DNA from 4 places in the Psychrobacter sp. NPDC078929 genome. Region 4 is predicted to be linked to each of the others. Evidence: predicted binding sites of a transcription regulator. Region 4 holds the regulator's gene; each other region holds the start of a gene.
What was found. The regulator PhoB, encoded in region 4, activates phosphate uptake and scavenging genes when phosphate is short. The targets are predictions, from matches to a motif close to TGTCATNAANCTGTCATAA.
Positions count from the first base shown of each region.

Region 1: ACQKCG_RS10670 (DNA translocase FtsK) is a predicted target of PhoB. The motif match lies at 1,344-1,362, and genes of this name have one in related genera.
Region 2: pstS (phosphate ABC transporter substrate-binding protein PstS) is a predicted target of PhoB. The motif match lies at 1,852-1,870, and genes of this name have one in related genera.
Region 3: ACQKCG_RS01245 (porin) is a predicted target of PhoB. The motif match lies at 2,214-2,232, and genes of this name have one in related genera.

Region 1 covers NZ_JBNNFX010000019.1:1,787-5,006, reverse strand. The annotation lists gene ACQKCG_RS10670 (DNA translocase FtsK) at 1-1,292, opposite strand, end outside; gene trxB (thioredoxin-disulfide reductase) at 1,839-2,861, shown strand; gene aat (leucyl/phenylalanyl-tRNA--protein transferase) at 2,862-3,220, shown strand, end outside.
Region 2 covers NZ_JBNNFX010000007.1:69,515-72,734, reverse strand. The annotation lists gene thiC (phosphomethylpyrimidine synthase ThiC) at 1-1,255, opposite strand, end outside; TPP riboswitch at 1,505-1,649, opposite strand; gene pstS (phosphate ABC transporter substrate-binding protein PstS) at 1,943-3,109, shown strand.
Region 3 covers NZ_JBNNFX010000001.1:283,348-286,567, forward strand. The annotation lists gene ACQKCG_RS01240 (CTP synthase) at 1-763, opposite strand, end outside; gene ACQKCG_RS01245 (porin) at 994-2,079, opposite strand; gene ACQKCG_RS01250 (porin) at 2,379-3,220, opposite strand, start outside.
Region 4 covers NZ_JBNNFX010000015.1:48,896-52,115, forward strand. The annotation lists gene dtd (D-aminoacyl-tRNA deacylase) at 237-689, shown strand; gene phoB (phosphate regulon transcriptional regulator PhoB) at 802-1,506, shown strand; gene phoR (phosphate regulon sensor histidine kinase PhoR) at 1,565-2,656, shown strand; gene ACQKCG_RS09465 (M23 family metallopeptidase) at 2,764-3,220, opposite strand, start outside.

The sequences.
Region 1 (3,220 bases), on a different contig from region 4:
TCATGTGTCGTAGAGATTTTAGGATCAGCAGGTTCAATGACTGGCTGACTGGCTAAATTACTGCTCACTGACTCATCAACTGATGGCTGAGCTAGTGATTCTTTATCATGTATATCTGGTTGATCAACCGCTTCCATCGTTGTAGTGGTCACAACAGTAGCAGGTACTGATTTCTCTAACGATGCTGTACTACTAGTACCCGCTTGGGAATAGTTAGGTACAGGCATAGCCGAGCTGTCCATGCTATTGGCATTATAAACCATTTGCTCACTTGCGAGTAAATCATCGACAGTATTGGCATCATTCCACGCAAAGCTTGGCTCAACTTTGCGAGCAATAGGTGCAGTCAAGTTTGAAACTAATGGCTGGACTGTACTGTTGACCGTACTATCAGTAGCATCTTTAAGCGTTTCTGTATCGGTATTTGCCTGATCACTTTTTGAGCTATTGGGTGTCGCCGCTGCTTTTGCTGCGATGACGGAGGCTTTGACACTATCTGCCAATCCTGAGGTTGCCAAAAATTCTGATAATACACTACCGAAACGTCCACTGCTGTTGACGTCTTGAGTACCGCTAGTATTTTCCGCAGACTGTAACTCAAGTGGCAGTTGCTCATGCTCTACTTTTTTATCTACCGACTCATCTAAGTTTTGGCTATCATCTTGTGATGTACTGCTCGGTTCAGTAGCGTTGATAGCATCCTGACTTTTTACACCTGAACCAAGCCATGACAGCGCACGAACCTTTTGATATATCGTCATCCAATGGATATTAAAGGCAAACGTAGCGGTAATCACAACGAATACTGCTAAGAAAATCACACTCCCCCACTGCGATAGTAGCTGTGCCAAACGCGCTTGTAGTTCTAGCCCGATGATACCACCAGCGACGCCTTCAAGACCGATTGCGTCAGGGTTTGTGACTTGCTGAACTAGAGAAACCAATTGTGCAAATAATGCGCTAGCACTTAATAGCAAAAACACATAAGCGACCAATCGCATGAGCCAAAACGTTGGCTTGTTTTCCCACCAAATCAAAATAGATTCATAAACCACGAATGCCAAAAACCACCAAGCACCAAACCCAAAAAAGCTGTAAAGCAAATCGGATAACCATGCGCCTGCCTCGCCGCCCATATTATTAATCGTGGTCATATCACTACTGATGTGCGACCAGCTAGGATCGTTGCCTGTATAAGTCATCAAAATGACAAACAAATAAACGGCCAGTATTAACCCAAGGAGGGTAAACATTCCCTTTTTTAAATACTCAATAAGCGGTGCTGATATCACGTAAGATCTGCCTTGTTATTAATACTAAATGGTCGCCAATGCATGACTAAGCCTAATCATGCTGACATAAAGTGTTGACATAAATGTACCGAGCGAAGTGTTTGTTTGGCATGTGCCGATTGTAGAGCCTTTAAACAACCGTTATCGCTTGGCTCCTACTACACTTGGCATAACTTCTTATAATAACAAATACATAGGTACAGTGGCGACAGTCTTATCAAGAAAGCGTGTAAGAAAGTAAATCAGTAGACACTTTGCGTAAGAAAACAGCTGGTTAGCGAAACACGAGTGGCAAAATATGGCTAACTGTATTGCCTAAATTCTATAAAATAGTCTCTGTTTTGCACTTATGTTCCAAAGTTATTTATTCTTTGATTCTAATGATACCTGTGTTTGTTTTAGCAAACTTGCACTTTGTGCGCTGTGCCCTTATGTTATTATCACACAGCAATTAGAAGAAGCATATTCGTAGTCATTTTTGATATTCCTCTTTTATTATATTTATAACTTACATTTTTAATTCGTATATTTAGCAAGGAACAACTCATGGCAACTGACACTACTGCTCCACGTCACGAAAAGCTCATTATTTTAGGCTCAGGCCCTGCTGGCTACTCTGCAGCCGTTTATGCAGCGCGCGCTAACCTTAAGCCGGTTATGGTTACTGGCATGGAAGTCGGTGGACAATTAACCACCACTACCGAAGTCGACAACTGGCCAGGCGATGCGCATGATTTGACAGGTCCTGCATTGATGGAACGTATGAAAGCGCATGCAGAGCGTTTCGGTACTGAACTGGTCTACGATCATATCAATGAAGTAAACCTAAACGAGCGTCCTTTTCAATTGACAGGTAACAACGGTAGCTATACTTGTGACGCGCTCATTATCTCAACTGGTGCCTCTGCACAGTACTTGGGGCTAGAATCGGAAACCAAATTCAGAGGGCTTGGCGTATCAGCCTGTGCCACTTGTGATGGTTTCTTTTATAAAAACCAAAAAGTTGCGGTGATTGGTGGTGGTAATACAGCGGTTGAGGAAGCTTTGTACTTATCTAATATTGCGTCTGAAGTGACCTTAGTACATCGCCGTGACAGCCTACGCTCTGAAAAAATTCTGCAGGACAAGCTATTTGAAAAAGCCAAAAGCGGCAATGTCAAAATCGAATGGAACCATCAAGTAAAAGAAGTGGTCGGTGATGACATGGGCGTCAATGGCGTCGTTATCGAATCAATGATTGATGGCAGCACCAAACAACTAGACACAATGGGTATGTTTGTCGCTATTGGTCATAAGCCAAATACTGACTTGTTCAAAGGTCAGTTGGATATGAAAGATGGCTATCTGATCGTTAATAGTGGCTTGACTGGTAATGCTACCCAGACCAGTATTGAAGGTGTGTTTGCCGCAGGTGATGTAGCCGATCACGTTTACCGTCAAGCCATCACTTCTGCTGGTACGGGTTGTATGGCTGCGCTAGATGCTGAAAAGTACTTGGATGCACTGGGCGAAACCGTCGCTCGTGACCACACTTATGATTCAACACTAACTGCAGATAAAGAAGCCTAAATGGGCAACTTTACTCAACAGCACGATAAACACATTACGCCTGAGACTTTAAAAAGTCTTGGGCGTTATGACTTTCCTGATCCCATTTCTATCGATCCTGATGGTATTGGCATCGTCGCTATGGGGGGTGATTTAGCACCTGAAACACTGATATCAGCCTATGCTCAAGGACTATTTCCTTGGTTTAACGAAGATGAGCCTATTGCTTGGTGGTGTCCTGAGCCGCGTTGTGTGATCGCCCCCTCGGCTTATCAACCGAGTAAGTCTCTACGTAAGCAAGCAAATCGCGAACGTTGGCAATTGACGCTTAATAAAGCTTTTGACGATGTCATACATGCCTGTAGCTTACCGCGCAGTGA
Region 2 (3,220 bases), on a different contig from region 4:
TAATCTCGCAGATGTCTTCGAAATGCGTATATAAAAAGCTTTCCTTGTGATGGGCTAAACACCACTGCGCCATGATAGAGCCGCCGCGTGAGACGATACCTGTCAGACGTTTTGCGGTGAGCGGCACATAGCGTAATAGCACGCCAGCGTGAATAGTAAAGTAATCTACGCCTTGCTCTGCTTGCTCGATCAACGTATCACGGAATATCTCCCATGTAAGATCTTCAGCGACGCCATCGACTTTTTCTAATGCTTGATAAATCGGTACCGTACCAATCGGCACAGGAGAGTTACGGATTAGCCATTCACGGGTTTCATGAATGTGATTGCCCGTTGATAAATCCATGATGGTATCCGCACCCCAACGTGTTGCCCACGTCATTTTAGATACTTCTTCATCGATAGACGAGCCCAGCGCTGAGTTACCGATATTGGCATTGATTTTCACCAAGAAATTGCGCCCGATGATCATCGGCTCAGACTCAGGGTGATTGATGTTGTTTGGAATAATTGCACGTCCAGCTGCCACTTCATCACGAACAAACTCAGGAGTGATGATTTGAGGAGTATTGGCACCGAAGCTCTCGCCATCGTGTTGACGCATATCAGTCAGTTCATGCTGCTTTTGCGTCTCACGAATAGCGATATATTCCATCTCAGGGGTGATGATGCCACGGCGTGCATAGTACATTTGCGTGACGTTCTGTCCTGCTTTGGCGCGACGCGGTTTATCAATATGAGCAAATCTAAGATTGGCAGTACTGATGTCGCGAGCACGTGCTTGTCCGTATGAGCTAGATAGGCCGCTTAATTGCTCGGTATCATTGCGTTCTGCGATCCAGTTCTCACGCAATTTTGGCAATCCACGTGTAAGGTCGATATCGACATTAGGGTCGGTATATACACCTGAGGTGTCATACACATAAAACGGCGGATTATGCTCACCGTCTTTATCTCCAGTACCGCCAACAGGCGTATCAGCCAAGCTGATTTCACGCATCGGTACTTGGATATCAGGTCTTGAGCCTTCGATATAGACTTTTCTTGAGGCAGGTAAAATACGGTGTAGGTCGCGCGCATCCTCTTCGAAACGGGCATCACTTGCGGCACGGTGAGCAGGGGTTTTTAGCGCATCTGCTTTTTTATCTGCTTTGACGTTGGTCGTGTCAGCAGCATTTGAAGCAAGCGTTGTGTTGTCGGCTGGGTTATGCGTTTGGGCTTTCGGTGCAATTGAGGTAGTGTCTGCAGTAGTCATATGCTGTCCTAGCGTGTTGGTTTTTTGAATAAAATCAACACCGCCAGTATCTGCGGGGGTAGGCATCCATCATCTAGACAAGTTTATATCATGAACCCACAACTTCGACCAAAAAGTATCGTCGCGCATGGTGATCATCAAATATTGGACGCAGCTTTATATCATCTCTTCTTATCTGTTTATGCATTACGCATATTAAGACAATAGTGACGATAAAAATGTATTTCTACGCGCCCTTTGTCATAAATAACAAAGTGCTTAAGACTTCCCTGCGTCGGTACTAACCGCATCAGGTTCGGCGGGTGATCTCTCAGCGAATGTATCAAGGCGACTACTTTGATAAAGCAAGTTTAATAAAGTGAGCCAAAAATACACCGCACCCCGAGTCTGTCAGTGTTGTAAATCAGCCTTCATACTAACAAAATTCTCTACCAACGGCTAATAGTATTTGGATACAAATATTCTGTGTCACACATACTATTCAATATTTTTGTGAATAATTTTTCTGAGTGTTGATAGATGAGAGTGCTTAATACTGCTAGGTTGTAGACGAATTATTCAAATATTATGTAAAGCGAATGAAGGATTCTAGAAGTTGTCATTAAACTGTCATAAAGATTTGGCAAGATAACACGCATATCACAAGCAATGCTTTTTTATACCGTTGTTAAACTTCAGGAGTCCTACATGCGTTATTCGTTATTAGCAGTGGCCGTCAGTTGTACATTAATGCTTACGGCGTGTAATAAGTCAACAGATACGGCGGAGCCAACTGCTGATACTAGCAGTAGCGCTGTGACAACAGCTGAAACAACCTCTCAGACAGCATCTTCTGCTACGTCAGATTTTAAATCAGCTGAAAATATCGCTATGAATATTACAGGTGCAGGTGCGTCATTCCCGCAGCCTATCTATGCGAAATGGTCATATGACTACAATGCTGCGACCGGTGGCCAAGTCAACTATCAGTCGATTGGCTCATCTGGTGGTATCAAACAAATTCAGTCAAAAACAGTAGACTTTGGTGCTTCTGATGCACCAATGACGCCTGAAGAGTTAGACGAAGCAGGTTTGATTCAGTTCCCAACAGTCATCGGTGGTGTTGTACCAATTGTCAACATCGACGGTGTTGAGCCTGGTGCACTGAAGCTAGACGGCACAACGCTGGCTGATATCTATTTGGGTAAAATCAGTAACTGGAATGACCCTGCGATTAAGGCGATGAACCCAGATTTGACCTTGCCAGATGCCCCAATCACAACAGTATTCCGCTCAGATGGTTCAGGTACGACGTTTAACTTTACTGACTATCTTGCCAAGGTTTCACCAGACTGGAAAGACACCGTTGGTGTTGATAAAACCGTCAAATGGCCGACTTCTGCTACTGGTGCAGGCGGTAAAGGTAACGAAGGCGTCTCAAGCTACGTAAACCGCATGAAAAACTCTATCGGTTATGTTGAGTATGCTTACGCTAAGCAAAATAAAATGTCACATACTGCGCTGAAAAACGCAGCTGGTAACATCGTACAGCCATCTGCTGAGACGTTTGCTGCGGCAGGTGATATCGACTGGTCACAACAAGAAGGCTTTTATAAAGTCATCACCAACTCTGAAACTGACCAAGCATGGCCTATCGCTGCTGCGACCTTTATCTTGGTACATAAGCAACCAGAAAATCCTCAGCAAGTCGCTGGCGTGTTGAACTTCTTTGACTGGGCTTATACCCAAGGTGATGACAGCGCCATGGAACTAGACTACGTACCATTCTCTGACACGGCAGTAGCCTTGTTCAAAGAGAAGTGGAACGAAGTAAAAGGTAGCGATGGACAGCCTGTCTACAAACCAGCTCAGTAATTTGTTTTTGCTAAATACTATTTAGCAACTGACAAGTTATCCTCTCGAATAACTATTCTCCGGTAGTTGTTTGAGAGGTTTTAACACAGCAAATTTGATGGATACATCTCG
Region 3 (3,220 bases), on a different contig from region 4:
CTTGCTCATGTAGGGTGCGCGGGATTTGATAGATGCTTTGGGCATCTTCACACATGATGACTGCGCGCTCTTCGACATTGGTAAACAGCGCAATCTTGCGGCGGTTGTCTTGCGAGATATGGTGGTCAGAGCGGCAGATCAAGATATCTGGCTGCAGACCGATAGAACGTAACTCTTTTACCGAATGCTGGGTAGGTTTGGTTTTGGTTTCACCTGCACTAGCGATATAAGGCACCAGCGTTAGATGCATGAGCATAGCGCGATTGCGTCCAAGCTCTACTTGCATTTGGCGTACCGCTTCCATAAAAGGAAGTGACTCGATATCACCGACCGTACCGCCAATCTCGATAATGGCGATATCATAGCCTTCGCCACTGGCAAGAATTTTACTTTTGATTTCATCAGTGATATGCGGAATCACCTGTACCGTACCGCCAAGGTATTCACCGCGACGTTCTTTATTTAAAACATTTTGATAAATACGGCCACTGGTGAAGTTATTACTTTTACTCATCTTTGAGTGACGCAAGAAGCGCTCATAATAGCCCAAATCCAAATCTGTCTCTGCGCCATCTTCGGTGACGAACACCTCACCATGCTGAAACGGACTCATCGTACCTGGATCGACGTTGATATACGGATCCATTTTGGTCATCGTCACGCTCACGCCACGTGCTTCAAGGACTGCGGCAAGAGAGGCTGCGGTAATACCTTTTCCTAGTGAGGACACTACCCCACCGGTCACAAATATAAACTTGGTCATAGTACTCTGTCGGTAATTGGTAAAGAAGGATTTTACTAAAAATACGCCACAAAATATAGGGCAAAAGCGCAAACTCTTTAAAACACTCAGTTTTTAACGCTTAATTGTCATAAGTGCGTAATCATCGTAAATACGTAGCTATTATAACCCACTGCGGCTTTAAAAAGGTCACAACAAAAAAACTCACCCCGAAGGATGAGTTTTTTATAATACGTTTTCTAATGTTTAGATTAGAATTTGTATTCAATACCCGTACCTACAATCAAGTCATCTTTGTTATTGTCACGGCTGATTTGCCCTGCATAAATATGACCCGTGGTCGCTTTATTGAATGCATATTCTCCACCAACTGCGATTTCATTTACATCAGCATCTTTTACGCCTTTTTCGTCAGTGGTATTAACATACTGTGCTTTAACTGCCCAAGGTGTTGCACCAACTTTATATTTACCACTAATTAGCCAAGATTTTTCATCTTCACTGGCTTTGTTAACGCGGTTGTTGTTAACGATGCTATAATTATCGTAGTATTGGCTTTGTTGGTATAGAGCACCTAAAGTTAAGCCCGAAACCATATTCATTTTGCCCATATCTAAACCAGCAACCAAACGCCACGTATTATCAATCACGCCAGTATTTACATTGTTAGCACCCATGTCTTTGTCATAAGCACCGGCTAGATAAACACCATTTTTGTCATAGGCTAATAAAGCAGAATAACCGTTATCTTTTACTTTTCTATCACGATAGACTGCAGGCTTCGTACCAGATGCTGCGGAAACGAGAATATCACCGTCGGCATCAGTTTCTGATAATGCGGTAGCTGCCATAAAACTCACTGGCATACCGACAATAACAGGTGATTGATAGGCCACCATATTGTTAGCACGGTATTCACCTGAAACACCCGCATTTTTAATATCAAATAAGCTATCATTAAACACGTCAACTTTGTTTTGTGCAAGTTTCAATGGGGTATCATGGCGTCCCGCTAGTACAGTACCTAAAGTGTTGTGGGCTAAGCCTACATAAGTATTACGTGATCTAAACTGTTGGCTATCGTCATCATGGTAGATTTGATATTCTAATTGATAAATAAGTTTAGTGGTATCAGTTAAATCGTCGTCACCTTTAAAACCGATACGTGATTGATTAGAGTTAAGTTTAAATGTATCTTCATCTGTCTTGTTAGCTGCATCGTAGTCTGTACTAACATAATCTAAGGTTAAAAATGCTTTACCATATACAGTTGGAGCAGCATGGGCAGCAGAAACTGAAAGTGCAGCGACGGCTGTGGCTAAAAGTAATTTTTTCAAAGGATATCTCCACTTTACGATTTGAGTGATAAATGGTCTAAGATCATTAGATATATAATGGCAAGGTCCTATACCTTCGAAACCATATATATAGCGAGCCATAAGAACTGCTTAGACATAACTTTACCAAGCAAATATTACAGTAAGATGAAAAAACCAAAGTTTACACAAATGTTATTATTAATTTTACGGATTCTGTTATTTAAGACACGCTGTTGTTCAAGACACAGTATTGATTACAAAACAAAAAAACCCACCCCGAAGGATGAGTTTTTTATAATACGTTTCTAATGTTTAGATTAGAATAAGTATTCTAGACCGCCACCGATAGCGAGTACATCAATATCACCACGTAAGTCGATTTCATTAACATTGCCGTCTTCGTCTCTCGAACCAAAACGACCATTGTTTAATTCCGCTGAATTTAGACCAGCATAGGCATGAGCGATCATATTATTTTTAAACGCATATTTGCCACCTACAACGACTTGATTTGAGTCATTATTCTCAAGACCACTGATATTGTCGGTTTTGTCATACTGAATATAAACAGAGGCTGGACGGGCAAAATTCGAAAGACCCATTTCAGCACTCACCACTAAACCGTCCTCTGTTGCAGTAGTAGTACCGGCATAGTCAGCTTCTTGATATAGAACGCCTAACTTTACAGGAGCTGCGATATATTTACCTAAATCGACGCTAGCACTGCCACGGATAATATCACCACTAACACTCATGTCTTGCTCATAAGCAATACCAGCGGTAATGCCTGTACCTGGATCAAACATCAATGAGGCACCATAGCCTGCGTCACGATCACTCTCAGATATAAAGTCTTCATCAGCACCATACATCAGCGCAAGCGCTAATGGTAGGTCATTGTATTTAGGCGCTTTCCAAACGATTGAATTATTGATACGGTTACCAACGGTCGGGGTCAAAATATTAGCAAAGCTGTCGTTGTTGTTCAGAGTACTAGAGCCAAGATTATCCCAATAACCTTCATTAACTGATACGTTATTGATATAGTCAATGACTGTGTAGTTACGACCAAAGCGGAATTCACCGAAGTCTTTATTTTTTAAACCTAAATAAGTATCACGACTTTTGAAGCCAATGTTATCGCTACCACTATCATCAA
Region 4 (3,220 bases):
GTGTTGGAAATTCGACCATGGCACTGACAGTGGCTAAAATTGCGCCATACTACGTTGTAAATCTAGATAAGGCATGAGCATTATCGTCGTTTGACGCCTTGTCTGGAACAGTTTTAGCGATCCGCAGTACCTATTTGTGAATATCAAACACGCCCTAATAATAGTTAAGTTAATGACGGTATTTTATCATGGACAGCATATTATTGTATGGCCATAATCTGTTAAGGAATTAGTAAATGAAAGCACTCATACAGCGGGTGAAGCACGCTAGTGTGGTCGTCGATCAACAGTGTATTGGTGAGATTGAGCATGGAGTATTGGCATATATTGGCTTAGGGCATGAAGACGATTTCGCCGCTGCACAGCGTATGATTGACAAAATACTGACTTATCGCATTTTTGAAAATGACGAAGATCCGGCCAAATTTGGTAAACTGGATAAAAACGTTCAGCAGATTGGTGGTGGGCTATTATTGGTCTCGCAATTTACCTTGATGGCAAAAACAGACAAAGGTCGCCGTCCAGACTTTGGTGGTGCGATGGCACCTGCTGCGGCGCAAGCATTATTTGAACAACTGGTCGATTATGCCAAAACTAAGCACCCGAACGTGGCAACTGGTCAGTTTGGTGCGGATATGCAAGTGTCGAGTGTCAATGATGGGCCGCTTAATTTTTTACTAGAAATCTGATTTTAGAGTGTCATCAAGCTGTCATAATTAATCCGTTTAATAGGTAGAGACTGGTGAGTATATATCGCCTTTTTAAATGCTAGATTTTGTCCGCTAACACCGAGAATGTCCTATGTATAATGAGCAAATTTTGATTGTTGAAGATGAGCCTGCGATTCGTGAAATGGTTGTCATGACGCTAGAGATGGCTGGGTTTGATAGCTTGCAAGCGGCAGATGTGTCAGAGGCGCATCAGCAAGTGGTAGATCATAGACCATCACTGATACTGTTAGATTGGATGTTGCCGGGTGACAAGAGCGGTGTGGATTTTTGTCGTATGCTCAAAAATGATGAACTACTCTCTGAAATACCAGTCATTATGCTAACGGCAAAAAGTGAAGAAGACAGTAAGGTGCATGGTCTTGATGCAGGCGCAGATGATTATATGACCAAGCCTTTTTCGACTCGTGAGCTGATTTCTAGAATCAAAGCCGTACTACGCCGCAGTAGTGCTATGAGTAGCGATAAACCTATCGAAATTGGACAGTTAAGTCTAGATACCAAGAGTCAGCGTGTGACAGCTGCAGGTAAAATCGTTGATGTTGGGCCCACAGAGTATCGCCTATTGGCATTTTTTATGAGTCACCCTGAGCGCGCCTATACACGAACGCAGCTACTCGATCAGGTATGGGGCGGCAATGTATATATCGAAGACCGAACCATCGATGTGCATATCAAACGTCTACGTAAATTACTGCGACCTTATGACTGTGATACATTGATACAGACGGTACGTGGAACAGGCTACCGATTTTCTAGCCTGATTGAGCCAAGTTAATCTTGTACAAATAATGCCGCAGCAATATAAAGGCAGCGGATAGTGGTAAGGATAAAAAATGGACAAGATAGCGCCAGCACAACGTGAGCAATCAGCTCTATTAGAGCAAATATCTACTCAAAGTACAGCGGAGCAACTCAAAAAAATCGGCAGTGCACTACGAGCCTTGCGCGATGCAGTGATTTTGCTCAACAACAATGATGGTCTGGAATGGTGGAATCAGGCAGCACAAGACTTATTGCTGCTACAGCCAGAAGATAAAGGTCAAAATATTTTTGACTTTATCACTGTACCTGAGTTCCGCCAGTATTATGAAGGTACAACGATACCTAACGATGGCGTCCATATAGAATCATGGCGAGATCCTAGTCGCTACTTAAAGTGTGAACTGACCCCTTTCGGTGATGAAAAACTGCTGTTTGTATATGATGTGACCCGCTTGCGGCACTTAGAGCAAATGCGTCAGGATTTTGTCGCAAATGTCTCGCATGAGCTTAGAACACCATTGACGGTAATGATGGGCTACCTAGAAAATTTCTCCGATCAGCCAGATATGCCGCCGCAATGGCGTCGTGGTTTTGAGCTGATGACCCAGCAAACAGCCCGTATGAACAGAATTGTGAACGACTTACTGCTATTGTCTAAGATTGAAATCGAAGAGTCACACGAGCTGCATTACATAGATATGACTAAGCTACTGACCAATATCTATGACGATGCACAGGCCTACAACCAAGCGTACAAACACATCATTCATTTGCATATAGATACGTATGATGGGCTGTACGGGTCAGAGATGTACTTGAATAGTGCGCTATCCAATCTAGTAATCAATGCGATCAAATATACGCCAAAGGGTGGCAATATCACTATCAGCTGGACAAGGACGTCTGATGGCTGCCGTTTCGCGGTCGAAGATGATGGGATCGGTATTGCGTCAGAGCATATCGCCCGTTTGACAGAGCGTTTCTATCGTATCGACAAAGGTCGTAGCCGTGCAACAGGTGGTACGGGGTTGGGATTAGCGATTGTAAAACACGTACTGCACCAGCACGAAGCGCAATTGCAAATCGATTCAGTAGAAGGGGAAGGGTCGACATTTAGTGTGGTATTTCCTTCAAACTACGTCAGATCCGTCACAGCCAATTAATATAATTTCTGGCTTATATTAGCGTTGGTTTTTCGGCTTCGATCTTTTGGTTAATACAAACTTAGCACTACTTCAAATTAGGTTAACGACATACCTTTCTGTATTCGCTAATCCTTTTGCAAAAGTGGATAAGGGTTGACCGCACTGCCATTAATATAGATACCATAGTGTACATGTGTCGGTGTTCCTTTTGCATTACCGCTATCACCCACATAACCTATCACGTCGCCCTGATTGACCCAGTCATTGGGGGAGATGTCAGCATAGTCCTCTAGATGAGCGTAGTAATGTCCTGCGCCACCAGGCCCTACCACCACGACTACGCGCCCACCTAATGTGTTCTCACCAACTTTGCTTACTACGCCTTGTGTGGTCGACTGCACAGGAGTGTTGCGCGGCGCAAAGATATCGATGCCTTCGTGGGAGCGGCCTTGGCTACGTGCCGCGCCCCAAGTGTCTGTCAGGTTTCGTTCTGGTAGTGGACTGGGCAAGCTGTTTTCGGTCGGCAGTTCTTGTTGCAATAGACTCAATTGCTGCCATTTGGCAACCACAAATGACTGCGTC